3 regions of the Brevibacillus sp. HB1.2 genome follow, and region 2 is predicted to be linked to each of the others. Evidence: riboswitches for the same ligand, from Rfam matches in the RefSeq annotation. Region 2 holds a riboswitch; each other region holds the start of a gene.
What was found. Region 2 has a riboswitch for S-adenosylmethionine ahead of mtnK (S-methyl-5-thioribose kinase). Riboswitches for the same ligand answer to the same signal wherever they lie in the genome.

Region 1 (10,962 bases), on a different contig from region 2:
TGATTATTGATACATCATCCTACAACTAGTTTATAAATGTAGCTTCGGCCTTCTTCTCTCCAATTACAATAGCTTGATATTGGAGAATTTGTGATGGCGAGGCAAGATGGCGATATTTTTCAAATAACTGCACACATTGCAGAGCATCATAATGGCGATTCATCAAATCCGATTGAACTAAACAGTGTAGGGTTTCATTGAGTCCACTTTCAATGCGTCCCTTTGTAAAATCATATTTTGCTTTTTGATATCGATATTGGAGGTGCTGAACCATATTAACCAACAATGTTCGTTCATGAAATCTAGCAATATCTTTAGAGAGACGTAATAAAACTTCATCCACGCAAAAATGATATTTATTAGCAGCTTCCATAATCGTAACGAGGCCCGGAAGTATTTCAGCAGGCTGTTCCGCTAGATAGTCGGTATATTCCTTAATGATTTCTTCATTCCCCATTAATACTTCCAGTGTGTAACAATTCGCCTTCGCAAAGAATGCAAACCGCTCAACAATTCTTCTCCCTTCATCGTCAAGAAGTTCAAACCAATGTAAATCGGCGTATGTTTGTACATATTCTTTGGATTGGGAATAACCGCCTTGCATCTGTAGGACCAAGCCTTTATATAAATAACCCATTCCATAGTAGTAGACGAGTGGACGTTCTGTTTTTATCAACTCTGCCTCTCGATTTTTTCTGCGTTTTTGCAGCTCATCTTGATAGATAATTTTGGAAAGCACTCTTAGCTCATCTGCGTAAGTTTCCGCTTCACTCCATTTTTGCAAAGTGAAACAAACCTTAGCTAAATTAAGTAAAGCGTCTAATTGATCCGTTTCTGGTAATCGCTTTCGATATGGGGAAAAGCGAATAACAGCCTTCTCATTTTCATCAGCATTTGTCCCGAGTATTGCCTGAAATAACCGGTAGTGACTTATCACAAACTGGGTAGAGTAGCTATCTTTCTCGTTCTCAATTACGTACTCATAGAATGGCACCGCCTTTCCCAGTTTCCCATCCTCGTATAATTGCTCTGCCACAGTAAAAAGGATGGAGATATTTTTGGGATTCTCCAGCAATTGGGAGGCAACTGCTTCAATGCAATCCTTTCGTCCATTCTCGGCGCTTCGAATTAAGTAAGGTATCAATCGGGGGCGCGAGATTTTCCCTTCATATAAACATTCATCGGGGTATAATTCATACAACCAGCCAGGCTCGTAGTCAAACACGGCAGCGAGTGCGTCTAATTGACCAATGGTGATAGCCCGAGGCGGGTTTCCATTTAGAATCTCGCTCAATGTTCCCGGATTAATTCCAGTTAGATCCCCTAGTTTGCTCAAAGTATAACCGCGCGCTCGCCGATGTTGTTCGATTTCTGACCGCAGCGACTGGTGCATTGTCCCTAGCAGTCCCCCCATAATGGATCACCCTCTTATTTTTCCTTTATTTTACAATCAAATGATTTATTATGGAAGGTGCACGAAACATTTCTTTATCATTTTAATCGTTTTTGTAAGAGGATGTTCACATGCAAATAACCATAACAGAGATTGCTATGGTTATTTGCATGTGAGCGTGTGCGGCTGCACAGATTCTTGGGATTGTGGGAAGTACCTTAAATTGGAAACTACGAGAGTTCGGAATTGAAGCTAGTGACCGTAATGGATGAACTCATTTGCTCGCAAGCGTTCCCTATTCCTTTTTCCCGATCAACAATTCCACTTCTTCGATTTCCTTCGGGATCTGCGATGAGAGCACCTCGCAGCCGTCTTCTGTTACTAACACATTATCTTCAATCCGAATGCCAATCGCTTCTTCCTCTATGTACAGACCTGGTTCAATCGTGATCACCATACCAGGTTGCAAAGCAACATTGTAATCCGGGATATCGTGCGTATCCAGGCCAAGGTGATGAGACACGGGATGATAATAGTATTTGGACAGCTCACTGCTCTCTTGGATGAGACCGAGACGTAGCAGGCCATCTGTCAAGACATGTTTCGTGACATCATTTAGTTGTGGAAGTGTGACACCAGGCTTCACTGCTTCGATGGTCTTGATTTCTGCTTCGAGCACGAGTTGATAGATCGCTTTCTGACGCTCTGTAAAGCGACCATTCACGGGAAACGTTCGCGAAATATCAGCCGCATAGTAGTTCGATGTTGCACCGAGGTCGAGGAGAACCAAGTCACCATCTTCCGAACGCTGATTATTCGCTTCATAGTGCAAGATAGTAGCATTGATCCCACTAGCAATAATGGGTAAATAAGGTAGCTCGCGAACACCATGCGATTTCAACGCGAAATCATAGTGCGCCTCTAGCTCATATTCCATGATTCCAGGACGTGCATGCAACCACATGCGTCGGATTGCTTCATCTGTGATCGCAATCGCCCGTCTAATTTCTTCGATCTCAGCCGGACTCTTCACCTTGCGCAGTTCTTTCAGCCATAGTCCCGCATCGTGAATCTGCAGGTTCCGGTATTTCTTCTGCGCGTCTTCGGCAAAAGTCTCTGCGGGGGTCACCTCATCGCTCCACAGATAGCGATACAAGTCAAGATAGAGGGAGTACTTGCCTTCGCAGCGCCTCATAAAGGTTCCAAATGACTCTAGCCACTCATCGAGATAGTCGAAGTGTTCGATACCAGACTGCTCCTTCGCCTCTTGATCCGATAAGACGGCCCCTGTCCATTTCGCTTCCCGTTCATTTGGGCGCTGAAGAAATAACGTTTCGGTCACGATGCCAGCGCGTTTTGTGATCATGAGAATGAGGTTGCTTCGCGCAATGCCGGTTAGATAATAGAAGTTGCGGTTTGGGGTAAACGGATATTTATCGTCATGGCTGCGTGTCTTGACAACCCCTGAAAATAGTACAACCGCGCTGTGATCAGGCATTTTTTCTGCGAGTCTTTGACGGCGATTGATGAACTCTTTTGAATCCATGGTTATTGTCATTTGTTTTATACCCCTTCGCCTTAGAGTTCAGTATAGTCTGATAATTATCTGCCGATTTCACTTTTGATAGGTCGTCATATCTCCTCCGTTCTTCTATATTTTAGGATACTTTCATCATTTGGGAAACGACTTTCGTAATAAAGCTATTGTTGAGTCCATAAAACAAGGAGCAGTTGCATTAGGCAAGCTGCTCCTTGTTTTAATAGATTACGTTACTCCGCGACTCTTTTCGCCCAGCGCAGGTCCGGTGTCCCGGTTACACTAAAGCGGATGCCTTCGATCTTTTTGCTGTTGAGGTAGTTTTCGTTATTGAAATAAACCGGGATGACGGGCATGTCCTGCATCAAAATGGTTTCAGCGTCGTGCAAAAGCTTCATGCGTACTTCCTCGTTTTGTTCGACCTTCGCTTTTTCGATCAGCTCGTCAAACTTTGGATTCGCCCAGTTGGTGAAGTTGCGGGAGCTTTTCCCTGTGTACAGCTCCAGCATCGCGAGCGGATCTAGGTAATCGCCGCCCCAACCCATGCGGGCCATCTGGAAGTTTTTCTGCTTGAACGTATCGATGTACGTCTTCCACTCCTGATTTTCCAGCTTCACTTGGACGCCCATGTTTTGTTTGAACATTTCTTGCAGCGCTTCGGCGATCTTCTTGTGGTTTTCCGCGGTGCTGTATTTCAATGTAATTGGAGGAAGCTCTGTCCAGCCTTCTTCCTTCAAGCCTTCAGCTAGAAGTTGCTTCGCCTTGGCTGGATCAAACTGATAGTAAGGGGCCACTTCTTCTCGGAAGTCCTTACCCGAAGGAGTTTTCACCCCGAATGGCGTATAACCGTACGCCGGGAGCTGGCCTCCCTTGGTCACGTTTTTCGTCAGAATATCCCGGTCGATCGCGTAGGAAAAGGCCTGACGAATTTTCGCATTAGTAAACGGCTTTTCCTCTACGTTAAACGTGTACGTATAAATGCTGTAGTCCGGGAATGATTTGTACTCTTCTTTTTCTTTTTCCTGCTCAATCACGTCGATCGGCAGGGAGTCAATCAGATCAAGCGCTCCTGTTTTGAACATCTGGTAGTAGGTGGTTGCTTCGTTTACCATCTTGAAGTGGACGGTGTCCATCGTTACCTTTTCTTTCTCCCAATAGCTCTGGCTTTTGGCGATTGTCAGCTGACTGTTGTGGTCCCAGCTCTCTACGGTGTATGGGCCATTGGTCACGATGCCTTTCGCTTCGACCGCCCAGTTTTTGTCTGGATCCACGACTTTCTTATTCACCGGCAGATAGGCGCGACTCATCATGATTTTCGGGAAATAGGTGATCGGGTCTTTCAGTCCAACGATGAGTGTTCGGTCATCCTTTGCCTTGATCTGAACGTCATCCACGCTGCCTTTGCCCGTGTTGTATGCCTCCGCGCCTTGTATGTAGTAGAGTGCGGATGGTTCATAGGCGGCGGTCTGTGGATTCAGCACGCGCTTCCAGGAGTATTCGTAGTCATGTGCCGTTAACGGATCGCCGTTCGACCATTTCATTTCGGGGCGCAGGGTAAATGTGTAGGTTTTTCCGTCCGGGGAGACGTCCACCTTTTCTGCTGCGCCTTCGCTGATGTCTCCATTTTCGCTGTAACGGTACAATCCTTCATACAGATGGTCTATCACCCAGTACGAAGTGGTATCGGAAGCGAATGCCGGGTCTAATGTGTACGGTTCGCCCCGCAGGTTAGTGGTAATGACTTGTTTGACGGCTGCTCCCGTCTGTTGTTCGGAAGACGCAACCTGTTTATTGCTGCTGCACGCAGAAAGCGCAGGCACAGCGAGCACCAGCAATGCGGCAATAGCGAGTAATCCCTTTTTCATTATGATTTCCTCCTTGTTCTCCTCTATCTACTGTACAAGATGGCAAGCGATCCAGTGTCCGTGCCTCACCTCCTTCCAGACCGGCGCTGTTTCGGCACAAACACCTTGTGCAACCGGACATCTGGTGCGAAACGGGCAACCACTTGGCGGATGAATGGGGCTGGGCGGTTCTCCCGTCAGTACTATCTGCTCCCGCTCTTCGCGCTGGGCTGGATGGGAAACCGGCATAGCCGAGATCAAGGCCTGCGTGTACGGATGTAGCGGTGTGGCAAACAACTGCTCGCTCGGTGCAAGCTCCATCATCTGTCCCAAGTACATCACGCCGATCCGGTCGCTGATGTGCTTCACCATCGACAGGTCATGGGCGATAAACAGATAGGTGATAGACCGCTCTGCCTGAAGATCAGCTAAAAGATTGACGATTTGCGCTTGGATGGACACATCCAGTGCAGAAATGGACTCATCTGCCACGATAAAACTAGGCTCCACCGCAAGCGCGCGGGCGATGCCGATACGCTGCCGCTGTCCGCCGCTGAATTCATGCGGAAAGCGTTTTGCGTGGCTTGGGTGCAATCCTACTAGCTCCAGCAGCCGATAGACGCGTTCTTCTCGCTCTTTTCCTTTTGCCAATCCATAGGAGTCGATTCCTTCTGCGATAATGTCGCCCACTCGTAAACGCGGATTGAGTGAGGCTTGCGGATCTTGGAAGATCAGCTGCATGTGGCGGTTTGCTTCCCGTCGTTCACGTCTATCCATCCTGGCGATGTCTTTACCTTGAAACAGGATGCGCCCCGCACTAGCTGGGTACAGGCCCACGATAGTCCTGCCCAGCGTAGACTTGCCGCATCCGCTTTCCCCAACGATTCCAAGCGTCTCCCCTCGTCTGATTTCAAAAGAGACTCGATCAACAGCTCTTACCTGTTGTCCCCCGCCAATCTCAAACGATTTAGCGAGATTCTCCACCCCTACAATGTTGTCAATCATGTGTCTCCCTCCCTGCCATCATCCACGCTTCTGTTCTCATGGCACGCGGGTCGTTCAGCCAGCAGCTTGCCTCATGCTGATTGAAAAACGAATTCGCTTGTGGCATATGCTCCAGGCAAATTTCCATGGCAAATCGGCAACGGGCAGCGAACGGGCAACCGACAGGCGGACGAAACAGATCCGGTGGTGTCCCTTCGATGGGGATCAGCCGCTCTTTTTTACCTGCATCGAGACGTGGCACAGACTGCAACAGCCCTTGTGTGTAGGGATGGCGTGGGTTGTCAAAGATCTCTCCCACCGGGCCGCTTTCCACCACTACGCCTGCGTACATGACCGCTACATGGTCGGCCACCTCTGCGACGACGCCCAAATCATGGGTGATCAAAATGATCGACGTGTTCAATTGTTCCTGCAACTCTTTCATCAGACGAAGGATCTGTGCCTGAATGGTCACGTCGAGCGCAGTCGTCGGTTCGTCGGCGATAACTAACTGCGGTTGGCAGGCCAGCGCCATGGCGATTCCGACACGCTGCCGCATGCCTCCGCTTAGCTCGTGAGGATACTGCTCAAATCGCCTCGCCGCCTCCGGAATGCCTACCCTTACAAGCAGTTTCAGCGTCTCTTCCTTTGCTTCTGTCTTCGTCTGCTTTCGATGTTTGATCAGGCCTTCCGCAATCTGCTGGCCGATTTTCATCGTTGGATTCAGCGAGGTCATCGGGTCCTGGAAGATCATACCGATCTGCGACCCGCGAACCTGCTGCCATTCCAGCTTCGTCAGCCCAGTCAGTTCACGCCCGCGAAACCGAATGCTGCCGTCTTTTACCTGACCGGATCGCGGAGGAATCATTCCCATCAATGCCCGGGCGGTCACACTTTTTCCGCAGCCGCTTTCTCCGACAATTGCCAACGTCTCCCCCTCCTTCACAGAAAAGGAAACCCCTCTTACCGCCTGCACCTCTCCACCGTACGTGCGAAAGGAGACGCGCAACTGATCTACTTCCAACAATGGCTTCACGATGTACTCCTCCTCATTTCCTGATCCGCGGGTCCAGTGCGTCCTGCAAACCGTCCCCGAGCGCGTTGCACGCGAACATGGTAAGGGAAATCATGAATCCCGGAAAAAACAGCCGCCACCACTGTCCGCTCAGCATAACTGCCAGCGCGTCGTTGGCCATGGTTCCCCAGCTGGCGGTTGGTGCCTGAACTCCCAGCCCAAGAAAGCTGAGAAACGATTCTGCGAAAATCGCATGTGGTATCGTAAAGGTCAAGTTCACGATGATGACGCCGATCGTATTCGGCAACAGATGTTTCATGATGATTTTGGCATGAGAGGTACCCAGCTTTTCTGCAGCCAGCACAAACTCCTGACGCTTGATCTGCATGATCTGCCCTCTGACCAGACGGGCCATGCCGACCCAGCCGGTTAGTGAAAGGGCAATAATGATCGTTGCGAGTCCAGGCTCCAGAACCACCATCAGCAGGATTACCACCAGGAGATACGGAATGCTGTACAGAATTTCAGCCAATCGCATCAGGATGTTGTCCACACGGTCGCCCAGCTTGTTCCTCCCTGCCATATAACCGGATATCCCGCCGATGCAAACGCCGATCACTAGGTCGATGGCAGCTGCCGCCACACCAATAAATAAAGAGATTTGACCGCCTACCCAGGTACGTGCCCACATGTCCCGACCCAAGTCATCCGATCCAAACCAGTGCTCGCCCGACAGTGGCAGATTTCCCTTCGTCAATGACTGTTCATGCGGGCTGTGGGGAACGATCATCGGCCCGATGATGGAGAGGGTCACCACTGCCAAGAGAAGGAAGAACCCGAGCATTGCCAGCTTGTTGCGGAATACTCGCTGCAATACCTCCTGCCAATACCCAAGACTGGGACGTTCCCGAATTTCCTCGGATAGCCGGGTTCGGTCTACTGGTCGAAACAGCGAATCCAGTTGTGTTGCCTGATTGGCCATAACGCTACTTCCCTCCACTCGTCAATCTGATGCGCGGGTCAATCACCCGATACAGCAGGTCGATGATGTACAACGTAAAAATGAGGACAAAGCTGTAAAATACTGTGGTGCCCAAAATAACAGGGTAATCGCGGTTAAAAATACTTTCCACGAAGTATTTGCCGAGCCCGGGAATGGCAAAAATCTTTTCCACCACAAAGGTTCCGGTCATCAGGTTGGCAAACAGCGGACCGATAAAGGTAAGAACCGGCAATATGGCATTGCGCATCCCGTGTCTAACGACAATAGAAAAGGTGCCAAGCCCTTTCGCCTCCGCTGTGCTTATGTATTCCTGTTGCCAAACCTCAAGCATGCTGGCTCGTACGAAACGAGCGATAATGGCGAGCGGACCGATAGCGAGCGCAAGCGTTGGAAGAATCGAGTGTTCCCAGCTCCCCCACGCAGCAACGGGAAACAGCTCCCATTTGACCGCCAAGTACTTGATCAACAGTGGCGCCAGAATAAAACTGGGGACGGAGATCCCGATGATGGCTGCAAACATAGACAAGAAATCCAGCGTTCGATTGTGATAGAGTGCCGCTACGATTCCCAGTGTGATTCCACCTGCTAGCGCGACAATAAACGACTGGAGTCCCAGAATAGCCGATGCGGGAAATCCTTCTGCAATCAGCGTGTTCACATCCCTCGTCTTGGACTGGATAGAGGGCCCCAAGTCAAATTGCAGCAATCCTTTCAGATAGAGCAGGTACTGTACCGTGATTGGCTGATCCAGGTTGTACTCCGCCCGCATGTTCTTTACCACTTCTTCTGGAAGCATTTTGGCGTCAGACGCGAACGGGTCACCCGGAATCAGGTGCATGGTCACAAACGTTACCGTGACAATGATCCACAGCGTAACGATCATGAGAAAGCCACGCTTGACCGCATAATGAAGCACGTTGTTTCCTCCTTCACATAACACATAGTAAAAAGATATGAATACTAAGAATTATAAATATAGAAAACCCCTCTCCGAAAAGAAGAGGGGCGATTACACGGTTCCCACCTTCTCATCTCGCAGAATAACTCCGCAGGAATTAGCACCGTAAGGTCAATCAGACCAAGGTTGCCGGGTTTCATCGGGCCAGCCCCTCCACCACTCTCGATAAGAATGTTCTATGAAATTTAATTTCATCGTAAAATTCTTTTTTATCTTATCATTTTACTCGGATATGTCAATGCTGTTCAATGACAATTGATTTTTCTTTATAATTTATGGAAAAAGTAAATCTTCACACACGTGTGGATATAAGGATGTCAGCCCAAATCTTAATTGTGGTAGCTAGGATCAACAAGGCAAGAATGGTCTGGAGAATCCGGGTGCCCAAACGTTTGCTGACCTTCGTACCGAGTGGCGCTGCCATGATGCTGGCGATTACCATGATCACGGATGGCCACAGCAATATGTCCCCTGCCATCCATTTCCCTATCGTCGAACCGATGGAAGAAAAAAAAGTGATGGCAAGAGATGAAGCAATCGTAACTCTTGTCGGAATCTTGAGGATGGTCAGCATGATGGGAACCAAAATAAAAGCGCCAGCTGCCCCGACAATTCCGGAGGCGCCTCCGACAATCAAAGCGGATAATACGGCTGTTGGTTTATGAAAGATAACCTCGGTCTGTTCACGTCCGTCCATCCGCTTTTTTGGCAGAAACATCAAGATTACAGCAATGGTGGCCAAGATGGCGTAAACGATATTGATAGCATCTGCCGAAAGAAATTTTCCTCCATACCCTCCAAGCAAGCTCCCAACAATAATGGCACTTCCCATATACGCAACGAGCTGGTAATGAATAAGCTTATCTTTGCGCAGAGTCCAAACAGCAGCTAGGGTGGCAAAAAATACTTGGACTGCACTTATTCCGGATACTTCGTGAGCTGTGTAAGCAACGAATCCAAGGGCGGGCGGAATGTACAGAAGCATCGGATACTTGATGATGGAGCCCCCGATTCCGACGACACCAGAGATAAATGATCCCGCGAAACCGATAACAAACAGTGTGATCACAAGGTCGATAGTCATACGCTCACCCTTTGCAATACCTCGCTTCGTTTTATCCTCGTTCTACGATTGCCAAGCCGTCTATTTGCCATTTCAAGATTCCGCCGCTCAAATTCATGACATCCTTGAATCCGTTTGCTTTTAGAATGCTTGCGGCAATAGCGGATCGGGCACCGGAACGGCACTGTACGAGAAGCGGCTTATCGAGAGGAATCTCATCCAGCCGCTTGGCGAGCGTACCGAGCATGATGTGCTGTGCATCCGGAATGTGTCCTTCCTTCCACTCAGCCAGATTCCGTACATCTACTACGTGTACTTCTCCCTTTTCCACCCGTTCTGCAATCTCCAACGGTGTTACCTCTTCGATTGTCTCGAGCGAAGACACTTCCCTTTCCATTAACTTGCCACTGTCGATAAAGCCTGTGACATAATCAATCCCTACGGCATGCAAGGCCTGCAAAATCCCGTCCAGATCATCTGGGGTGGCCATGAAGTGAACCGGGCGATCGTAATCGACAATCCAGCCCGCCCAGTTGGCAAATGACTTGTTAAAAGGAATGTGAAGTGTTCCCGCCAGATGCCCCTTCGCAAATTTCTGGAAAGGACGCGTATCAATAATCTGTCCGTTTTCCAGCGATTCCTTTACCTGTTCAAACGAGTTGAACTCTTGAACAACAGGGAGTTCCTTAAGCAAGGCAGGGCCTTCCTTATTCACGCGTTTCATCACTGCAAAATACGTTGGTGGCTCTGGTTGTCCATCCAGGAGTACCTTGACGAATTCCTCTTCACTGGCGTGTGATAGCGCCCAGTTGAACAGCTTTTCATAACCAACGGTAGAAGACGGCACGGCCCCCAGTGCTTTGCCGCAAGCACTTCCTGCGCCATGAGCTGGCCATACCTGCATATAATCCGGCAGTTGCTTGAATTTTTGGAGGGACTGGAACATGGCTCTTGCACCTGACTCGGACGTACCCTCCATTCCCGCCGCTTTTTCGAGCAAGTCCGGTCTTCCGATATCGCCGACAAAGACGAAATCTCCCGTGAAGATTCCGATTGGGCGATCTGCATTCCCTCCGAGGTCTGTCAAAAGGAAGGAGATACTTTCAGGTGTATGACCAGGGGTATGCATGACTTCAAATAGCAAGTTCCCGATAAAAAAGCGATC
Region 2 (10,962 bases):
AATCATTAATGTGTGGCTCCTGTCTCAGACACCAGCCTATGTCGTCGTATTCCTTTTTGCTCTGCCGACCTATCTTATTATCCAGGGAGGGGTTCGTGCGATTGGAAGGTACGCCGAGCTCGTGTTCTATCTTACACTTTGGATACCTTTTGTTCTCACGACGGCTTATCGAGAAGTTCAGTGGTTAAACCTGCTGCCAGTAATCAAGGATGGCTGGCACCCAATATGGGAAGCGAGCAAATCCACGGTACTCTCTTTTCTTGGATTTGAATTTGGTTATTTCGCCTACCCTTTTTTGCAAAAAAAACAATATGCGTCTCTCGGCATTGTCATTGCGAATACATTGACGATGCTTGTGTATATATCTGTCATCATCGTTTGCTTTGCTTATTTTAGCCCCGATGAAATCACGGAGTATACATGGCCTACGCTCAATCTATGGAAAGCCATCGAGTTCCGTTTTTTGGAACGTGTCGATATTCTATTTCTCTCTAGTTATTTGTTTATATTGTCAACAACTGCAACGCCGTACATCTATTTTTGTGTCTTTTCATCCAGTCAGTTATTTGGCATGAAGGATCACCGCAAGCATTTGCGTCTGTTCCTTCTTTTGGTTCCAGTGGCGGTATGGTTATATACGCCATCCTTTATCGATCTGAAGAAAGCGTCACAAATTTGGAGCTATACAGGATTGTTCTTTGCTTATGCGCTTCCGTTACTAGCTTGGGGACCGATCAAGCTATCGAAACGAGCAGAAGGTGGGAAAAAAGCATGAGGGTATTTCAGATTCTGTTATGTAGCCTCCTGGTAATCATGTTGGCAGGATGCAAGGACCAGATCAATTTGGAGGATACCACTTTATCGCTGATGGTCGGAATTGATTTGAACGAAAAAAACGAGCTTCTCTATTATATCTCAAGCCCTGTGTTCAGTCGGGAAGCAAAGGAAAAATCTGAGCAATACGGTATCCGGTCATCTACGATTAGAGAGGCGAGAATGGGCTTTGATGAGCGAGTGACAGGCTTGACCCAACCAGGCAAAATTCAGGTGCTTGTAATGGGGAAAAAACTGCTGGCTCACCCGGACTGGTTTCGGTTGCTGGATGTCGTTTTTCGGGATGCAAAGTTTAGTGTCAACGCCCGCATGGCTGTACATGATGGTCCAGTGAATGAGTTGTTTGATTTTAAACCAAAGGACAAGCCTCGTCTGTCCATTCATGTTACAAAGCTGATAGACACAGCCAATAGCAGAAATCTGACGGTAAAGACGAGGGCGCAGGAGCTCCATCGGCAAATGTTTGAAAAAGGGATGACGCCTACCCTGACTGAGTTGAAGAAAGAAAAGAAGGCGGTCAAGGTAATGGGGACGACTTTGTTAAAAGAAAATGGAACGTACGCAGGCTCGATAGAACCGCGGGATACCATTCTTTTGCAAACGCTGCTCCATGAAAAACAAGGGGAACTGTCCGTCACCATCCCGATTAAAGAGCCGAACGAACACAATCAAATTGTGAAAGACAGGATCAGTTTTTTTATCAAGGGCGTCCAAAAAAAAGTGAAAACATCCTATCAGAACGGTCGGTTTCATTTTGACGTTCATTTCAAATTGCGAGTGTCCATATCGGAGCGAATGTTTCCGTACGACATGAAAAAGGACTACAAAAAGATGGAGCGAATGATCAGTGACGAGTTACAGAAGGATTACACGAAGTTAATCAAGAAATGCCAGGAAATCGGTGTAGACCCATTTGGGTTTGGTCTCTATGCGCGTGCCTATGAATATAAGGAATACAAAAAGGTAGAGGATGATTGGACGAAAGCCTTTTCCAATGCCACTGTTGAAATCAAGCCTGACGTATCGATTAAGGGAAATGGCGTCATAAAGTGAAGGGTGAAAGACAAAACCCCCTGGCAATCAGTAAATGCCAAGGGGTTCGTTATTAATAGATTGCTTCCCAGCCTGCAGGAGTGACGAACAGGCGAATCGCTTTGATTTTGCGGTCGTCCATCAGGGTGAAGTAGTGGCGGTAGTTCGGCGGTACGGAGATCAGATCGCCTGGCTCCAGCTCGACGTCGAAGTAGCGATCATCTTTGCCTTTGATGGCGAAAATACCGTGACCATCGACGCAGAAGCGGCACTCATCGTCTGTGTGGTGATGCTCGCCCTTGAATTTCACCAACAGCTCGTCGAGGTTAGGCGTTTTGTCAGAGAGGACGATGATGTCCGCTGTCAAGTAACCGCGACGTTGGCTGATCGCATCGATTTCTGACTTGAAGGTGTCGAGAATCTCTTGTTTTTCCTCGTCTGTCGGGCTGTAGTTATCACGGTGCTTTGGATCAAGGCGATCCACGCCCCATTTTTCGTAAATGATCTCTTGGGTGTCCAGGAAGGAGACAACTTCCTCGGGTGCTGAGATGTACTCATTGTTGTCGTGAAAACGAATTTGTGCCATCGTTTATTCCTCCTTAATTGGTGGTTGTAGTGGACACGACTGCTTGGCGTAATTGCAGCCAGCGGGCGTGATACTCGAATAGGAATTCAAAAGCTTCCAGGTGGCGCTTGGCCTCGAAGTCATTGCCGCCCCACGTGTAGATACCGTGGTTACGGATGAGTACGCCGGGAACTTCTGGTGTGATCACTTTTTCAATTTCGGTAGCCAAGGTCGGAATATCGGCAAAGTTCTCAACAATCGGAACAGTAATGCGCGCGTTTTCTTCCCAGATTCCGAGTCCCTTGATCAGCTCTTGTCCTTGAATGGAGAAGGCTCGTTGTCCAAAGTACAGCTCGGAAATGAGGTTGTTCCACACGGTATGGACGTGGAAGCAAGCACCCGCCTTCGGGAACGATTTGTAGACGACGGCGTGGATGAGCGTTTCCGCGGAAGGCTTGAGCGTAGTTTCATCCACCGGACGCGAGTCTTGATCTACGACCAGATAATCTTCGGGGGACAGCTTGGTTTTGTCTTTGCCGCTTGCGGTTACGGCAAATTGCAAGGGATCGTTTTGTATTTTAATAGAGAGATTGCCGCTGGTGCCGGGAAACCAATCCCGGCGGGCAAATGTCAGCTTGGCGTCATCCAGACGGCGAAAGGCATCCAGACGTTGTTCGAGTGTTGCAGTCATGAATTAGACGACCTCCTGTTGGACTTGCTGTAAAATGCGAATCACATCGTGGAATGTGGCAAACTTGCTATGCGACAATTGCAGCTCTTCCGCCTTGTCAGCGAGGAAGTGACGGGCAATCACATAGTCAGCGATTTTGGCTCCAGCCAAATCAGTGATAGAGTCGCCGATGACGATGCGGAAATGGGTTGCTGGATCGTACCGGCGGATGATTGTCGTCTTGCACATGCCGCAGCCGTTCGTGCAATGCTCATCGCACGCGTTGGGCCACGTAATGGTGATGCGCTCTCCGCTGAAATCACTGCCATTGCAGTAGATCGGTACATCGGTAAGATCGAAGGGTGCCAGGATAGGCTCCAGGAAAAAGTCGATGCCGCCACTCGTGATCAACAGCTCAATGCCTTCTTCGCGGCAATAGCTCACGAATTCAGCAAATCCCGGGCGAATCGTCGCTTCTTGGACAATGAAATCGATAATGTCCTGGCGCAAGGAGGAGGGCAAGAGTTGAAACAGCTTGCCTACCCCTTCTTGAACGCTTATTTTTTGCGAAAGGATTTGCTCCGTCAAGGCTTCCCACTCAGGGGGAGCAAACTTGCGGACAATCGCTACAATGTTGTCTTTTTCGGTAATCGTTCCGTCGAAATCGCAGAACAGGACGAGCTTCTTGCTCATCGTGCACCACCCCACTTTTCCAGGGCGATCGCCAGTTCTTGCGATTCTGCGGCAGCCTCTTCCAGTGTTCGGCCTGCGGTGACAGCCTCAATCGCGGCGACGAATGCTTTCGCTCCTGCGGTTGCTCCACCGGGATGACCGTGGATTCCACCACCTGCATTGACAATTTGATCCAGACCGAAGTCTTGATAAAGCTGTGGAACCAGCCCAGGATGAATGCCGGCAGATGGAACCGGGAAGGATCGGCGCACACCATTCAGTGGGTCGGTCAAGTGCTTGGCGAGCTGTAACGCTTCTGTCTTGTCCAAGGCGACGTTGCCATATGGAGATGGGAAGAGTACCAAATCTGCACCAGCTACGCGCATCAAGGTTCCGAGCAGAAGCGGGGTGGCGATACCGTAGTCAGGTGATGGATAGTAAGCGCCTGCCAATGCTGGATGCGCCATGATCGGTACGCGTACATCGGGATCGGCTGCCAAACGGTGCAGGGCATCGAATCCAAAGGCCAGCACATTGAACAAGAGGCAGTCAGCACCTGCATCTACCGCACGTTTCGCTTTTTCGTTCAGCTCATGCACTGGTCCAGTCAGGTTGGCTGCATAAAGGACGGGCTTGCCTGTTTCGGCTTCTGTCTCCTGGGCGATTTGCTTGAACGCTTTGATCCGTTCGATAAAAGGAGCGCGATCATCTGCAAAGAAGATTTCGTCATCTTTCACGAGATCGACTCCGCCCAAGGCTTGTGCCCGGAATTGCGTCTTCAGGTCATCAAAAGGAAGGCCCAGGCACGATTTGAAAATGCTCATCAAGAGCGGACGGTTATGTGCCCCTGAACGTTCGCGCAGACCATCAATGCCGAACTTCGGTCCAGGAAAAGCCTGAAGGAATGAGTCAGGGAAAACGATGTCGACGAGCTTAATTTTGCCATCCATAGACAGTTTGCCGAATATTCCGGTCAACAAGGATGGAATGTCTGCTGTAAAATTGCGGGTCGGATAGCTGACGGTAATCAAACCGCGTGTTTCTCCGTTTTCCAGTGTCGCAAGCGGTGTCGCACTCACGGCTTCACCCAGATACGGCGCTAGCTCAGCTTGCTTGGCAAGCGGCAGGTCCGTCCAGGAACCGACTGTCATGCCGACAGCAATGGCTTGCGCTTTCTTGTTCAAGTCTTTCGCTTGTGTGAGATAGGTGACGAGGATACGTTGTTCACTCATGGTACGTCTCATCCTCCTTGAATGATTAAAAAAAGCCTCCCCATTGAGCGGGGAGGCGGTTGTCGACTATGAAAGCGTCTCGTCTCCTCTCATCTCTCGGGTCAGTAGCCGAAACAAGCCAAAGAGGCTCTATCTCGACTCTTATCCGTTGGAATTAGCACCGTTTCGCTATCCAAGGTACGCATCATCCGCGTACGATTCATGGTATAGCGCCGGTTGCCGGGCATCATAGGGCCAGTCCCTCAGCCAGCTCGCGATAAGAGTTATTCGTTTCCCCCATGATATGACGTTCATTGTCAGGAGTCAATCCTTGTTTTTGCAGAGAATGTGCAGCAGGTTAGAAGAAAAATGAGACGAAGGTGAAACTATTTGGCACTTCCTTCGTGGTAAGGGATGAAGGGGTGTGAACGGCTTGGGAAAGTAGGTCTGGAGGATGTGTACCGGCTGCATGTAAACGATATGTACCGCTATCTTTTCTGGCTGACACGAGATGAGAGGCTGGCAGAGGATCTGACACAGGAAACCTTTTGTCGCGCCTACTCTTCCTTGGACGACTACCGTGGGGAAAAAGTACGGCCTTGGCTGTTCAAAACGGAGTGCGAATCTACGGAGCCGTCCTCACCGGACCTACCAAAGAACTGCTGAAGCTCAAGGCCGAAAAGTCGATAACAGCAGCGTTTCTAGGCAAGAAAGACTGGTGGAATTTGGAGCGACCTGCGGCATTGGGAACACAATACAGCTACTGATAGCAAGGTGCGAATTTTTGCACAAAAGGGTGTTGACATCGTGGAAGCGTTGGTTGTATGATTCAAACTAAATCAAAAACCGAATACGTTTTGGATACCTTATCCAGAGAAGGTGGAGGGACTGGCCCGATGATACCCGGCAACCGACATGACGCCATTCAGACGCGAGGAAGCGACTGATTGACAGGCGACATGCACGGTGCTAATTCCTGCAGAAACAAAAGTAGTCTGGAAGATAAGGGGGACATCAACACGGTTCTTACACGTGACGACAGCGACCTCTTTTCTTCGGGAAAAGAGGTCTTTTTATTGCTCCAGGTACTCAAACAAAACAAGTAGAGATAGAGGAAAAATACGTAGAGGGGAGTTTTGGAATCATGGCATATCGCGCATTGACTGAACAGGAAGCAGTGGAGTACGTAAAAGGAATACCGGGTCTTTTTAGCGAAGGAGCAGAGCTGACCAGCCGTGAAATCGGGGATGGCAATCTCAATCTGGTTTTTGACATTCAGGAGCTGGCAACCGGTAAGAGCGTCATTGTCAAACAAGCACTGCCTTTTGCCCGCGTCGTGGGAGAATCTTGGCCACTTACGATTGATCGGGCTCGTATCGAGAGCGAGGCACTCCGCATTCAGCACAAATACGTTCCAGACTTGGTGCCGCAGGTGTATCATTTCGATGGGGAACTTGCGTTGACTGTCATGGAAAACGTCGGGGACCACATCATTATGCGCAAAGGTCTGATCGAAGGAAAGCGGTACCCACTATTCGCGAAGCAAATTGGTCGTTTTCTCGCGCAAACCTTGTTCTTCACCTCCGATCTGGGCGCGCATCCGTACGATAAAAAAGCGCTAGTCGGAACATTCATAAATCCAGAATTATGCAAAATCACGGAAGATCTCGTCTTTACCGATCCGTATGAAAATGCGCCTACCAACGACTTCAACCCGTTGATTCGCCGGGAAGTCGAGGCGATCTGGAACAACAGGCCGCTGAAGCTGGAAATCGCCAAGCTGAAATACGATTTCCTTACGCGCTCGGAAGCGCTGCTGCATGGTGACTTGCATACGGGAAGTATTTTCATCACGGAAAACAGCTTGAAAGCAATCGATCCAGAGTTCGCTTACTACGGTCCAATCGGTTTTGACATCGGGGCGGTCATTGCCAATCTATTGCTCAACTACGCAGGACAGCACGGTTTGCAAAAAGATCAAGGAGAACGGGAAGCGTACCGCGAATACTTACTGGAAACGGTCGAGGATGTCTGGAATGAATTCGTTTCGCAATTCGTTCAGCTCTGGCACAAGCAAGCCAAAGAGCGCAGCGCCCATGTCGAGGGACTGTGGCAAAGCTACGTGAAGCGCTTGATTCAGGATACAGCAGGCTATGCCGGATGCAAAATCTTGCGCCGTGTCATCGGCTTGGCAGGCGTAGCGGACCTGAATGCCATTGAAGACGACCAGACTCGCGCAGAAGCAGAGCGTCTGGCTCTCTCGATTGGAGAAGCGCTGATTCTCGGTCGCGGCGGCATCGACGAATCGACAGATATCACGGACATCGTACGCACTGTGACCGAACGTTACTATCAGGAGGCTACAACAGTATGACAACCAGCACTCAATTGGCACCTGTTAAGTGGGAGAATGACGCATTGGTCTTGCTTGACCAGACGCGTCTGCCAGTAGAAACGATCTATTTGAACTTGACTACCTCCGAGCAAGTATGGGGTTCCATTCGTCGCTTGGAAGTACGAGGCGCACCGGCGATTGGCATGGCGGCGGCTTACGGGCTCTACCTTGGTATTCGTGGCAGTGAAGCGAGTAACTACGACGAGTTTTGGCAGGAACTGAACCAGCAGGCAGACTACCTGGGCTCTTCCCGTCCGACAGCCGTGAATCTGTTCTGGGCGTTGGATCGCATCAAAGCTCGTGTTGAAAAAGAAAGCGGAGCGTCGATTGCCGAGTTGAAGGCGGCTGTGCTCGATGAAGCACTGACGATTCAAAAGGAAGACGCTGAAGTATGCCGGACCATTGGAGAGCATCTGCTCTCTCTGTTGCATGACGGTATGGGAATTCTCACGCACTGTAATCCAGGCGCATTGGCTACAGCAGCGTACGGTACGGCTACCGCTCCATTTTATTTGGCAAAGGAACGCGGCTGGAACCTGAAGGTGTACGCGGACGAAACCCGTCCTGTCCTGCAAGGCGCTCGTCTTACTGCATTCGAATTGCAGCAAGCAGGGATTGATGTGACGCTGATCTGCGATAACATGGCGGCGATGGTTATGTCCCAAGGGAAAGTAGAGGCTGTCATCGTGGGTACAGACCGCGTAGCAGCGAATGGCGATGTCGCCAACAAAATCGGCACGTATGGGGTAGCAGTATTGGCAAAAGCTCATGGCATTCCTTTTTACGTGGCAGCTCCCTTGTCCTCCGTCGATCTAGATACACCGACAGGCGCAGATATTCCGATTGAAGAGCGTCCAGCTGAGGAAATTACCCATGGCTTGGGCAAACAGGTAGCTCCAGACGATATCAAGGTGTACAATCCTGCGTTCGATGTAACGCCTGCGAAGTACATTACAGCGATCGTCACGGAGACAGGTATTTTCAAGCCGGAAGAGATCGGCAATAGCAAACCATAAAAGAATGATTGATAAGCGTTCGCCCTGCTGTTGCTGGCGGGCGCTTTTTTGCTCATTTTGGCGTTTTCCAGTAAAATATCCAAGAAAAGGGGAGATTCGTATGCAAACGATTCAACGGATAGCAATCAATGAAGATACGTACTTGAAACAATTAGAATTAGCAGATGCTGAGGAGTTATTTTTGCTTACGGATTCGAACCGGGAGAATCTTATGGAATGGCTGCCGTGGCTGAATTATACGAAGAAGGTAGAGGATTCTCGCCAATTCATCCAAGCGACGATCCATCAGTACAACGATAATCGCGGCATCAACTACGGCATTTGGTACCAAGGACGTCTGGCTGGTACAGTCGGCGTACATACGGTGGATTGGATCAACAAAAAGACGTCTATTGGCTACTGGCTGGGTTCACAATTTCAAGGCAAAGGCCTGATGACAGAAGCAGTGGCGACCTACTTGGACGTATTGATCTTCGGGTCATGGGATTTGGAAAAAGTAACGATTCAGGCTGCTACGGAAAACGATAAGAGCAGATCAATTCCGGAACGATTAGGGTTTCAACTGGAAGGGATACTCCGCCGGAATGAATTCCTTTACGATCATTACGTGGATCATGCCACTTACAGCCTGCTAAAAGAGGAATGGCTGGACTGGAAAACCGATAAAAAATAGTAGATTGAACTGTATGCTTCGATTGACAATGAAAATTCTGTCAATTACGATGGTGAAGACAGATCAAGAGGGCTGCGTGTGATTCGCAAGCCCTTTTTTAGTCGTGCTGTTAGGTTTGAATAAATAGAGGTGATTTACATGCAGACACTTCGGCAATTATCTTGGTTTTTCCGTGCCTATTGGAAACGGTACGTCATTGGAATCTCTGTGTTGTTTATTATTGATGTCCTCATGCTTTGGCCACCGAAATTAATCGGGGACACGGTGGATTCGATTCGCAACAGTTCCCTGACAAACGCTGACTTGACGCAAACAGTGGTCATCTTGCTCGTTTTGGGTGTTAGCTTGTATGGATTGCGGTTTCTCTGGCGGTTCTTGTTAAATGGGGGAGCCCTGATACTGGAGAGGACGTTGCGCGAGCGACTGTTTGCCCATTTGACGAGAATGACCCCGTCGTTTTTTCATCGCAAACGCAGTGGGGATCTGATGGCCGTCGCTACCAACGACATTCCTGCCATTGAACAAACAGCTAGTACAGGAGTGCTTACGCTTGTCGATGCGTTGTTCATGACCTTGTTAACGCTGGGCGTCATGGTGACCGCGATTGATTGGAAGCTGACGCTTGCTGCACTGATCCCGATGCCGTTTTTGGCTTGGTCAACAGCGTACTATGGAAGGTTGCTACATGAGCGCTTTTACTTAGCGCAGGAAGCCTTCGGAGAGATGAATGATCATGTTCAACAATCCGTATCGGGCGTTCGGGTATTGAGAGCATTTGTTCAAGAAAAGGCCGATATCGAGGCATATCGCCGGGTCAGTGAAAAAACGTTGGAGCGAAATGTGAGCGTTTCGCGGATCGACGCCCTGTTCGAGCCGACAATCGCGATTATTATTGGCTTCAGCTTTTTGATCGGGCTGGGCTATGGGACGTATTTGGTGTTCACCAGCGTCATCTCCTTAGGGGATTTGGTTGCGTTCAATTTATACTTGGGACTTTTAATTTGGCCGATGTTCGCCTTTGGTTGGCTAGTCAATGTGTTGCAGCGCGGTGGTGCTTCCCACAAGCGTTTTACAGAGCTAATGGTGGAGCAGCCAGATGTGACGGAGGCAGCGAATCCGGTCACGAGCCAAATCGCCAATACCGTAGAAGCACGCCATTTTTCCTTTACGTATCCGGGGACTGACAAGCAGGCGCTCACCGACATCTCGTTTCATTTGGGCGAAGGAGAGACGCTTGGGATTGTCGGACGGACAGGAAGCGGCAAGTCGACGCTATGCCGTGCTTTATTGCATCAATATCAGATGAAGGAACAAGCTCTGTTTATCGGGGGCATCCCGATTGAGGGACTTGCTTTCGATACGCTGCGAGAAAAAATCGGCTATGTGCCTCAGGAGCATTTGCTGTTCTCACGGACAATTGCAGAAAATGTTACATTTGGGAAACCACAAGCGACGACCGAAGACGTGATGCATGCGTTGGAGCTTGCGGAGATGAAGAGAGATCTGGCGCAATTCAGAGTTGGATTGCAAACCATGGTTGGAGAGAAGGGGGTCACCCTCTCCGGTGGGCAAAAACAGCGTATTTCCATTGCGCGCGCTCTTTTGATGGATGCGGGTATCTTGATTCTCGACGATTCTTTATCGGCTGTGGATGCGCGGACTGAGGAGAGTATCCTGCGTCATCTGAGACAGGAGCGCGCAGATAAAACGACGATTATTACCGCTCATCGTCTGTCTGCCGTACAGCATGCACAACTGATTCTCGTGCTGGATGAGGGACGGATCGTTGAGCGGGGGACACATGACGAGCTGATGCAGCGCAACGGCTGGTATGCAGAGCAGTATCGTCGTCAGCAAATGGAACAGGATGTGGCTGGTTGAGAGAGGGGGAAAG
Region 3 (10,962 bases), on a different contig from region 2:
GGCATGATAATCATGAGCGAGGCTTGTCCGTGCACCTGGGGCTTGCTGATAGGTGGTACTTTGTGTGTGCGCTTGATTTTTTGGATGGCTGTTCGAGCTTGCGCATCCAGTCATCATGGTTGCGATCATAAGCAAGCCAACCAAATATTTCGGGCCGTACCGTTTCATACGTATGCCACCTCCATTTTTCTTAGTATGACGAAAATAAAGTCCCTTACTCTGGAAGTGGCTCCCGTAAAAAACTGCCCATTGTGCCGCGTTTCACTACCTGTTAATATGGAAGGTATGCATAATAGAGGAGGTTCACATGAAGCGTCTTGACATACGCAACATTGCAATTATTGCCCACGTTGACCACGGAAAAACCACGCTGGTTGACAAACTTTTGATCCAATCGGGCACATTCCGCTCGAACCAACAGGTAGAAGAGAGAATGATGGACTCTAACGACCTGGAGCGCGAGCGTGGAATTACGATCCTGGCGAAAACCACTTCTGTCAAATACAATGATTTCACGATTAACATCTTGGATACACCAGGCCATGCTGACTTCGGTGGCGAGGTTGAGCGTATCATGAGCATGGTGGATGGCGTTCTGTTGATCGTCGACGCCTTCGAAGGCTGTATGCCACAAACACGCTTTGTATTGAAAAAAGCGCTGGAAGCAAAAGTTACCCCTATCGTTGTCGTGAACAAAGTAGACCGCGACAATGCACGTCCTCAAGAAGTTATCAACGAAGTGTACGACCTGTTCATTGATCTGGATGCGACGGAAGACCAGCTGGAATTCCCAATCGTATATGCTTCCGGTCTGCAAGGGATTGCAGGACTTGAGCCAGATAAGCTGGAAGGCGACCTTCGCCCACTGTTTGACACCATCGTAGAGCATATGCCTGCTCCTGACGCAGACGAATCTGCTCCGCTCCAAATGCAAGTAACCATGCTGGATTACAACGACTTTTTGGGTCGTATCGGGATTGGCCGCATCTATCGCGGTACTATGAATTTGAATGAAATGGTATCGGTCACTACGCGCGAAGGCGAAGTGAAAAAAGCGCGGATTCAAAAGCTGTTCGGTTTCTCCGGTCTGCAACGTGTTGAGCAAAAAACAGCAAGAGCGGGAGATATCGTAGCGATTTCTGGTATTGATGATATTAACGTAGGGGAAACGGTTTGCCACGTTGATCATCCTGAGGCATTGCCACTCTTGAAAATTGACGAGCCTACCCTGCAAATGACATTCCTCGTGAACAACAGCCCGTTTGCTGGTCGCGAAGGTAAGCACGTGACTTCCCGCAAGCTGCGTGATCGTCTGATGTCTGAGCTGGAGACAGATGTATCTCTGCGTGTAGATGAAACAGATTCGCCAGATGCGTATGTGGTTTCTGGACGTGGTGAATTACACTTGTCCATCTTGGTAGAGAACATGCGTCGTGAAGGCTTTGAGCTGGGTGTGTCCAAGCCTGAGGTTATCATTCGTATGATCGATGGACAAAAAATGGAACCGGCTGAGCTGTTGATCATTGATGTACCTGAGGAATACACAGGGCCGGTTATGGAGACATTGGGTCAACGTAAAGCCGAGATGGTTAACATGATCAACAACGGCTTCGGACAAGTTCGTCTGGAATTCATTATTCCATCCCGTGGTTTGATCGGATATCGTACAGAGTTCTTGACGATTACACGCGGTTACGGTATTCTCAACCACTCTTTTGACAGCTATCGTCCACTTGTACCAGGAGCGGTAGGAGGACGTCACGCAGGGGTACTTATTTCCCACGAGACAGGAACAGCTACCACGTACGGCTTGATGTCCGTAGAGGATCGCGGAACGATGTTCATTCACCCAGGTACAGAAGTATACGAGGGCATGATCGTGGGCGAGCATAACCGTGACAACGATCTTGTTGTTAACGTATGTAAAGAAAAGCATGCGACCAACGTACGTTCTGCGACCAAGGATGAGACTGTCAAAATGAAGGCTCCTCGCATGTTGTCTTTGGAAGAGGCATTGGAATATCTGAACGACGATGAGCTGTGCGAAGTAACACCTCAATCCGTTCGTCTGCGCAAAAAATATCTGAACAAATCAGATCGTGAGCGCTATGAGAAGCAAAGACGCTATGAAGCACAACCGCAAGCGTAAGATAGAAAAGAAAAGAACGCCACTTGATCCTGTTTGGGATGAAGTGGCGTTTTTGTTTGGGCTGTCCTTACAACAGACTTTCAATATCAGCGATGAGCTCTTCAGGTTGAGTACGAGCACTGATGCGTTTTACAACCTGACCGTCTTTATCCACGAGGAATTTGGCGAAGTTCCATTCGATATCTGGATTTTCTTCGCTCGGGGCATGTTCCTTCAAGTACTGATACAACGGGTGAGTATCAGGACCATTGACATCGATCTTTGCAAACAGCGGGAACGTCACGCCGTAATTTCGATCGCAGAACGTTGCGATTTCTTCTTCTGTTCCTGGCTCTTGTCCAGCGAACTGGTTGCAAGGGAAGCCGAGAACAACGAGACCTTTATCCTGATAACGCTCATACAGCTCCTGTAGCCCTTTGTATTGAGGAGTAAGGCCGCATTGGCTGGCGACGTTTACGATTAGCAGGACATGCCCTTTGAAGGCAGCTAACGTCTTTTCTTCACCGGAAATGGTTTTGACGGCAATATCATACAAGCTCATCTTATTCCCACCTTTTTCTACTGACATATCTTCATCATAGCATGTACGGCGAAATTCATGCCAGCAACATGGAAGAGCCTACCGTTTTTTGACACAGAATCCACCACCTGATAAAGTAAGAAAGATAGCGTTTTCCTAAGAAAAAAGGAGTGACTATTCGTTTCATTCCGCCTATGAGGTGGCATGTGAAGCGGTAGGAGTTTCACCGCTTGAAGACAGGAGAGATAAGTGATGGACTGGATACAAATCGCATCAACCTATGTGCCAACGAATCCAGATCAGCTCACCGCATATGACAGCTTTCGCATATGGGCTGATAAATATCGAGCTTGGATTTTGTTTGTGGAATTAATTATCGTCTATTATCTTGGCTTTGCTACCCGTATCCGTATGCCTATTTTGAAAAACGTGCTCTTGTACATCCTTTTGTTTGCTGGAGCTCTCATTTTCGCTATTTTGGATGTGCAGCTTCCTGTGAAAAGTGCAATGTTCGTAGCGATTGCGATTCTCGTGATTGTAAAGGTACGGATCAAGCCGGAGCAAACTGGGCGAAAGTGAGGAGAACCGAGTGAAGCGTGAAGATGCACTTTTTAACTGGCTCCAAATTCAAGTGGTTGCCGATGCGCGACCAGAAGACCGCTCTGCTTTGGATACAGCTGCTTTTTTCTTGCAATTGCTGCAAGAGGATCATCAAATTAGCGATATCGGCTATCGTCAGGAAGGCAGCTGGTACGTGCTATTTGGGAACGCTGATTCACAGTCCTTGGAAGTGCGATACCCTGCTGAATCAGTCGAAGCTTTATTGGCCGCGATTGAAGGCGAACCCAAGTACAACTGCAACTAAAGGGACAAAGACTCCCCTCCACTTGCCGAAATGATTCGGAAGTTGGGTGGAGTTTTTTTGTATCAAGCGCTTTTTGTAGGTAATAAGACGCGGTTTCTTGGAGGATGCAACTTTTGAAAATGATTTCCCGTCAATATTCATGCCCCAAGCAACCAGGGGGATTTTGCCAGACTAGAAGGGGGAACTACCATTGAAAAAGTACATGACCAAGCCCGTATTAGCAGTGGTGACAGCTGCAGGTATTCTTGGCTGTTTGACGCCAATTTTTGCCGATGCAAGCTCGATTGCTAGTCCAAGTGCCACAAAGGTAGTCATGAATGACGAAGGGAAACAAGTAACGCGCTACAATCTGAAAGAACTTGCCCAAAATGATCCAACCACGTTGAACATGCTCTTGAAGAATCAAGCGGATCACTTGTACATCATTGTAGAAGAAATCAACTTGAATACGAAACTGCAAACCTATATGGAAGAAAACAAAGCGGAGTGGGAGCGTATTTACAACGAGTACTACGGCGATATTTGGCTGGAAGTGCGCTTGACAGACAATGATGAAGAAATCGTGAGCGTAAATGCCAAGACTGAAAATAACAAGGTGTACATAAAGGGGATTGTGACTTCGGATGTCACCAAGGTGGTTGTGAAAAAGCCGAATTCCGACATTATTGAAGTCGTTCCGACCAAGGAGCACTCTTTTACGGTCAGCTTTGAAGCTCCAGATGCATCCTATGAACCGTATGTAACTGTGAGTGCCTATGAAGGCAGCAAGCTGGTCGATAGCGAAAAAGTAAAGATCGTACCAAAAGCAGAAGAAGATAAGGAAATGATCATCCATACCATGTCTGTATTGGATGCGAAGAAAAAGGAATTAAAAGTAAAAGGAATTGTCAAGCAAGGGGCAGACAAAGTAACTGTCACCTATAATGGCGTGAAAAAAGACGCAAACGTGAAGAAGCTGTGGGACGGCGTAGGCAGCTTCACAGTTTCAGTAAAGGATGTACAAGCAGCAAAAGATCAAAAAGCCTTGATCGAGGTTTACGAGGATGGCAAGAAGGTTGATTCCGAATCCGTTCAGGTAGAAATTGTTAACGCTCCTGACAAGGATCAAGCGACCGTATATGCCATTAAGGCGACTGCTGTAAACAATCCTGCCGCCAAGTCCATTCAAGTGAAGGGGACAGTAAGCGGCTGGAATAAAAAGGACGACACTGAATTGTATGTGATCGCTCCTGACGGGAAGAAAAAAGAGATTAAGCCAAATGACAAAGGCGAGTTTTCGCTGACATTGTCGTACAAGAATCATTCCTTTAGTGCCAAAACCATTCAATTCGCATTGTATGAAGATGATAAGCTGGTTAAGAAAGATGACGTTGCATTAAGCACAAAAGTCATTGTCGAGCCTGTGAAGCCAACAGATGAGGATAAAGACGATGATGATGACAAAAAGAAAAAAGAAAAAGGGAAGCAGAAAGATAAGCATCCCAACGGCAACGCGTATGGCTATTGGAAAAAGCACGACAAACATCATGATGACGATGAAGATGACGATCGTGACGACGACAGAGACTAGTCTCTAGCGTTAAGGCCGCTGCTTGTAAGTCTCGACGTACTCCACCAATTGTCTGATGTAATCCCCCAGAATGGGGATGGAAAGAAATTGCGTCAAGAGGGAGCCGAGGAAAGCCAAAACGATAGCAGTACCAATCGTCAACCCCAGACCCCGGGCAAGACCTGCGAGGAAATTGATCCAGAGCAGCTTGCGCGGGGCTGTGTAATTTTGGATCACATCTGCTAGTCGGATATCTTCCAGGAACATCGCAATTTTATGCATCCGCTCATTTACCTTCCGAACTTCCTGAAGCTCTTCAAGGACTTGATCAATTTGCTGCATGAGGCGGTCTGTAGGCGACAAGCTGTCCATCCCCTTCCATCATTCGGTATCGTTACTACCAGTCTAGGGAAAAAGACAACCAGAATCAAGGTGAAGAGGAAACGTTTGCCTATCAGCTAGGCGAAGGGTAAAATGAACGTACAAAACGTTTGTTAGGAGGCTTTGAAATGGCTGAAACTGTTTCCCAATCTCTTTCCGAAGATTTATTCAAGCTCTTGCAAAAGGAGCGTTTTGTTACCTTGGGCACAGTAGACCATGAGTCAGGAGCACCATCGCTCAGCTCCTTGTCCTGGACGTATGCTGTCACCGCCGATACGATTCGTTTTGCCGTGGATAATCGCTCACGTATTTTGGCTAATATTGCGAAGGAACCGCAAGTTGTCTTGCATTTGATCGGTGCCGGCTCGTCTTTCGCCATTAATGGTCGTGCTTCTGTCAAAACAGACCGACTGGAAGGCGTTCCGCTCAAGCTGGCCATGGCAGAAATCAAAATTGAGGCTGTTCGTGATATTATGTTTTACGGTTCCCGTATTTCCGTAGAACCACAATATGAAAAGACGTATGACAAAAACGCGGCAGCGAAGCTGGACAATCAAGTGATGACCGCCTTGAAAGATGTAAATTAACGGGTGGAAATAAATTGTTGACAAGAATCCTGCCGATCCTTTAGTATTAGGGTCAATCAAATTGAATAGCAATCTTCTTATCCAGAGCGGCGGAGGGACTGGCCCGATGATGCCCGGCAACCAATCACCTGTATTTTATCAGGGAGATAATGGTGCTAATTCCTGCAGAGTTATCAAACTCTGAAAGATGAGAAGGATTTGCTTACGGTGACGTAAACAAAGCCTTCTTTCAGAGGAAAGAGGGCTTTTTTGATGCCCTCGTACACTATTGGAGGGAGAGAAACAGACATGAATTTGGAAACGAAATTGATTCAGGCGGGAGTAGGCAGAGATGAAAAAACAGGGGCGGTGAGCTTTCCTGTTTACTATGCAACGGCTTATCGCCATCCGGCCTTGGGCCAGAGCACTGGATACGATTATACACGCACAGCTAATCCTACTCGCACTATTTTGGAGGAGACCATCGCTGAAGCGGAATCAGGAGATGCAGGTTTCGCTTGTGCCTCAGGAATGGCTGCTGTTCATACCGTCATGGGCTTGTTTTCCCAAGGGGATCATCTGATCGTTTCACTCGATCTGTACGGGGGAACCTATCGATTGTTCGAGCAAGTGCTCTCTCGCTATGGTCTGACGTTTTCGTATGTGGATTTGCGTGACATTGGTGCACTCAAAAATGCGATTCGCCCTGAGACAAAGGCGATCTTCGTCGAGACACCAACCAATCCGCTCATGCAGATTACCGATATTCGAGCAGTAACGCAATTGGCGAAACAGCATGGTCTCCTTACGATTGTAGACAACACATTCTTAACCCCGTATTGTCAACGCCCACTGGAGCTTGGTGCAGATATCGTTCTACATAGTGCAACCAAGTATTTGGCAGGACATAACGATGTACTGGCTGGACTCATCGTAACAAAAGGGGGAGAGTTGTCGGAAAAAATCCGGTTTTTGCACAATTCAATCGGTGCTGTACTTGGACCACAAGATTGCTGGCTTCTCGTGCGCGGGATGAAAACATTGGCATTGCGGATGGATCGTCATCAATCCAATGCCTTGATTGTAGCGAAAAAGCTGCGTGAGCATCCGGCAGTGGCGGAGGTATTTTATCCAGGTCTGCCAGAGCATCCGGGGCATGAGATACAGGTGCAACAAGCAACTGGGCATAGTGGGATGGTATCGTTCCGCGTACACGATGCAGAGCAGGTGGGATTGTTCCTGCAAAATCTGCAAATCGTGTCCTTTGCGGAAAGTCTGGGTGGTGTCGAGTCATTGTGTACGTATCCGGCAACGCAGACTCACGCCGATATCCCGCAAGAAGTCAGAGAGCATGTCGGTGTTTGTGATCGATTGTTGCGACTGTCGGTTGGCATCGAGCATCCAGATGATGTCGTAGCCGATTTGTTTCAGGCATTGAATGCTAGTTTGGTCGTAGGGGGGAGTGTACGATGAATTTTGCAACCAAGATCCTCCACGGTTCGACTTGCATTGACCCGTTCACAGGTGCGTCGTCGGTTCCGATTTATCAAGCTTCGACGTTTCATCAGGCTGATATCGATCAGCCAGGTACATTCGATTATGCCAGGTCAGGGAATCCGACCAGGCAGGCTTTGGAGGAAGCTATTGCGTCTCTGGAGGGAGGCGCACGCGGTTTCGCGTTCTCATCTGGCATGGCTGCCATTTCCAGCGTGTTTATGCTGTTTTCAGCTGGAGACCATGTTGTAGTGGCGGAAGATGTATACGGTGGCACGTTTCGGTTTTTGACCAAGGTATTATCGAGAATGGGCATCTCCGTTACGTTCGTGGATGCAACAAATACAGATTCCGTTCGTGCGGCCATTACATCGGCAACGAAAGGGGTTTACCTGGAGACCCCCTCCAATCCCACCTTAAAGGTGACAGATATTGCAGCGGTTTCTCGTATCGCAAAGGAGCACGGCTTGCTCGTCATTGTCGATAATACGTTCCTTACCCCGTATTACCAGCGGCCATTGGAACTTGGCGCAGATGTGGTCATTCATAGTGCAACGAAGTTTATTGGAGGGCATAGCGACGTCGTGGCTGGCCTGGCCGTTACCAGGGAGGCTGCGTTAGGGGAGCAGCTCTACTTTATCCAGAATGGCATGGGAGCGATTTTGGGTGTGCAGGACTGCTGGCTGGTGATGCGTGGACTCAAAACATTGAAAGCCCGACTAGATGTCAGCACGAAAACAGCCGCGAGCTTGGCCGACTGGTTGTCATCGCATCCACAAATAAGCCGCGTTTACTATACAGGGCTGGAGGATCATCCTGGTCATCTGATTCAAACACAACAAGCGACTGGTCATGGGGCTGTTCTTTCTTTTGATGTAGGGAGTCGGGAGCGAGCAAAAGCATTGTTTAATCGTGTAAAATTGCCGATTGTGGCTGTCAGCCTCGGGGCAGTGGAAACGATTCTCTCGTACCCAGCTACGATGTCACATGCAGCGATGCCTGCTGAGGAAAGAGCTGCAAGGGGAATCACAGATGGCTTGATCAGGTTGTCAGCTGGCTTAGAGGATTTCGATGACTTGGTAGCAGATTTGAAGCAAGCTTTGGATCATTTGCCATCTGAAGCACCAGTCCATAAAGAAAAAGAGGTATTCTCCCGGGCTTAAATCCGGGGGATACCTCTTTTTCTTTTAAGGGGTTCCTGTACGATTTGCGTTGATTTTGTTTTGTCCTTGCGGCTCTTTGTGCATGCGTTTTTCTTTTACTTGAGAAGGTGTTTCATCGCGAGGCTGCACACTGCGCGGCAGTTGGGGAATGATCCGACCTACGATATCCGCCAACTCTTCCGTAATACCGGCAACAGGATGGCCGCGACGAATATCATCTCTCATTTCCCGTAACCGCTGTACGACGGCAGGGTCTGCGGTTACGACAGCGTTCGCTCCTTGAGGGTCTTCTTTCAGTGCTTCCGCAACCGTATACTTAATGACGCCGACTTCTGGGCGATCCAAATTCGGGTCTACAGTAATACCGACTACAGCATATTTACCCAAGACCACAGCAGTCGCGCTGTGTACCCTTTTCACACGTGTTGCCAGTTGGGCCAGACGATCAGCGGTGGCTTGAGAAGATTGATTATAAGCAGGCTCAGGAGCTGTTTGCTGAACGCGTTGCGTATGAGTGGCATGCTTCGGCTGTGCAGCCTGATTGGCTGGTGGATTTTTGCCCGACATGCATGCTGTAAGCAACAAGCTAAAACCGAGGCAGCAGATCATGATCCGTTTCACAGGCATTCTCCCTTTCCCAGTATTGCCTTCCTTCTTGAGGAGGGCAGGGTTACAAGTATTTTGTTCTGGGCTGCCGATTTTCATTCTGCCAATGGGTCGTCTATCTCTGTCTACCTGAACATAGACTGTAGTACATCACGTCGCCGCACTTGAGCATCCCTCCAAAAATTGCATAGGGTATATAAGAAGGGTAATAGGAGGCGAGATTTTGAAGAAAATCTACGTACTGGACACCAACGTACTCCTGCAAGATCCAAGGGCGATGTTTTCTTTCGCTGACAACGAAATAGTCATACCAGCTGTCGTATTAGAAGAAATCGATTCCAAAAAGCGGTACATGGATGAAATTGGCCGCAATGCTCGGTACGTATCTCGGCTCTTTGACAGTTTTCGTGAGCTGGGGCAATTGCACACTGGTATTACCCTAGAAACAGGCGGGTTGTTTCGGGTGGAACTGAATCATTCCTCTTTCCACCGCCTTCAGAAACAATTCACAGAAATGAGTAATGACAACCGCATTTTGGCGGTCGCACTAAACTTACAGGAGGAGGAAAACGGAAAACCACAGCCAAGACCGGTCATTTTGGTAAGTAAGGATGCTCTCATGAGAGTCAAGGCTGATGCATTGAATATTTCCGCAGAGGATTTTCTTTCGGATCGAGTTGTGGGGGAGTTCTCCAGTATTTACCCGGGGTATCAGAAGATGATGGTAGCGTCCGATATCATCAAGAACTACTACGCGACAAGAAAGCTGCAGTTGGCCTCCTGTTTTCCACGCTATCGCTTTTACCCTCATCAATTTTTAGTGCTGAAGGACGAATGCAACCCATCTATTTCAGCGATTGGAAAGGTCGACCCGGACGGAAAAACGTTAGAAATGCTTGTGTCAGATGATGATCCGATTTGGGGCATCCGAGCCCGTAACGTACAGCAACGGATGGCAACCGAATTGCTGCTACGAGATGATATTCCTTTAGTAACCATGACCGGTAAGGCCGGTACAGGAAAAACTTTGCTGGCATTAGCAGCGGGCCTGCTGCAAATCGAGGACCAGCAAAAATACAAAAAACTGTTAGTGGCAAGACCTATCGTTCCGCTTGGAAAAGACATCGGTTATTTGCCCGGCGAAAAAGAAGAAAAGCTTCGACCGTGGATGCAACCGATTTATGATAATTTGGAATATTTGTTTAACACAAAGCGCCCAGGTGATCTGGATAAAATTTTGGCAGGCATGGGTAGTTTGCAGGTGGAAGCTTTGACGTATATTCGTGGGCGCTCCATCCCCGAACAATTTATTATCATTGATGAAGCGCAAAACTTGACAAAGCATGAAGTGAAGACGATCCTGACGAGGGTAGGGGACGGCTCGAAAATTGTACTAATGGGTGATCCTGAGCAGATTGATCATCCATACTTGGATGAGAGCAACAACGGTTTAACCTACGTGGTAGAAGTATTTAAAGACCAAAAGCTGGCTGGACATATCCAGTTGGAAAAAGGCGAACGGAGTGTGCTTGCACAGCTGGCCGCAGATTTATTGTAAAGAGGATGTATGAAAAACAGCGAGGAGGTCATACTATTTTTGTCGAGCCCGATGATTCATGTAAGTAAACGGCGAAATGCCTTGCAGGAGGCGAAGATCCGTGGATAATCA

Region 1: another riboswitch for S-adenosylmethionine. It lies ahead of HPY28_RS00865 (ABC transporter permease); the one in region 2 lies ahead of mtnK (S-methyl-5-thioribose kinase).
Region 3: another riboswitch for S-adenosylmethionine. It lies ahead of HPY28_RS06935 (aminotransferase class I/II-fold pyridoxal phosphate-dependent enzyme); the one in region 2 lies ahead of mtnK (S-methyl-5-thioribose kinase).

The regions. Positions count from the first base shown of each region.
Region 1 covers NZ_JABMIU010000001.1:173,477-184,438, forward strand. Annotated here, with positions in the region: gene HPY28_RS00835 (helix-turn-helix domain-containing protein) at 26-1,414, opposite strand; gene HPY28_RS00840 (aminopeptidase P family protein) at 1,689-2,951, opposite strand; gene HPY28_RS00845 (peptide ABC transporter substrate-binding protein) at 3,164-4,795, opposite strand; gene HPY28_RS00850 (ABC transporter ATP-binding protein) at 4,823-5,779, opposite strand; gene HPY28_RS00855 (ABC transporter ATP-binding protein) at 5,772-6,794, opposite strand; gene HPY28_RS00860 (ABC transporter permease) at 6,808-7,755, opposite strand; gene HPY28_RS00865 (ABC transporter permease) at 7,760-8,692, opposite strand; SAM riboswitch class I at 8,802-8,906, opposite strand; gene HPY28_RS00870 (sulfite exporter TauE/SafE family protein) at 9,027-9,818, opposite strand; gene HPY28_RS00875 (MBL fold metallo-hydrolase) at 9,850-10,962, opposite strand, start outside.
Region 2 covers NZ_JABMIU010000011.1:155,891-166,852, reverse strand. Annotated here, with positions in the region: gene HPY28_RS22395 (GerAB/ArcD/ProY family transporter) at 1-775, shown strand, start outside; gene HPY28_RS22390 (Ger(x)C family spore germination protein) at 772-1,887, shown strand; gene HPY28_RS22385 (1,2-dihydroxy-3-keto-5-methylthiopentene dioxygenase) at 1,940-2,452, opposite strand; gene HPY28_RS22380 (methylthioribulose 1-phosphate dehydratase) at 2,466-3,122, opposite strand; gene HPY28_RS22375 (2-hydroxy-3-keto-5-methylthiopentenyl-1-phosphate phosphatase) at 3,126-3,794, opposite strand; gene HPY28_RS22370 (2,3-diketo-5-methylthiopentyl-1-phosphate enolase) at 3,791-5,005, opposite strand; SAM riboswitch class I at 5,092-5,268, opposite strand; gene HPY28_RS22365 (sigma factor) at 5,399-5,650, shown strand; gene HPY28_RS22360 (anti sigma factor C-terminal domain-containing protein) at 5,584-5,751, shown strand; SAM riboswitch class I at 5,848-5,993, shown strand; gene mtnK (S-methyl-5-thioribose kinase) at 6,129-7,358, shown strand; gene mtnA (S-methyl-5-thioribose-1-phosphate isomerase) at 7,355-8,395, shown strand; gene HPY28_RS22345 (GNAT family N-acetyltransferase) at 8,496-9,068, shown strand; gene HPY28_RS22340 (ABC transporter ATP-binding protein) at 9,207-10,949, shown strand.
Region 3 covers NZ_JABMIU010000002.1:422,457-433,418, reverse strand. Annotated here, with positions in the region: gene HPY28_RS06975 (YhcN/YlaJ family sporulation lipoprotein) at 1-168, opposite strand, end outside; gene typA (translational GTPase TypA) at 308-2,149, shown strand; gene HPY28_RS06965 (glutathione peroxidase) at 2,217-2,690, opposite strand; gene HPY28_RS06960 (YlaH-like family protein) at 2,922-3,248, shown strand; gene HPY28_RS06955 (hypothetical protein) at 3,259-3,534, shown strand; gene HPY28_RS06950 (hypothetical protein) at 3,725-5,104, shown strand; gene HPY28_RS06945 (DUF5665 domain-containing protein) at 5,114-5,455, opposite strand; gene HPY28_RS06940 (pyridoxamine 5'-phosphate oxidase family protein) at 5,593-6,051, shown strand; SAM riboswitch class I at 6,126-6,245, shown strand; gene HPY28_RS06935 (aminotransferase class I/II-fold pyridoxal phosphate-dependent enzyme) at 6,340-7,503, shown strand; gene HPY28_RS06930 (trans-sulfuration enzyme family protein) at 7,500-8,687, shown strand; gene HPY28_RS06925 (YhcN/YlaJ family sporulation lipoprotein) at 8,712-9,314, opposite strand; gene HPY28_RS06920 (PhoH family protein) at 9,517-10,851, shown strand.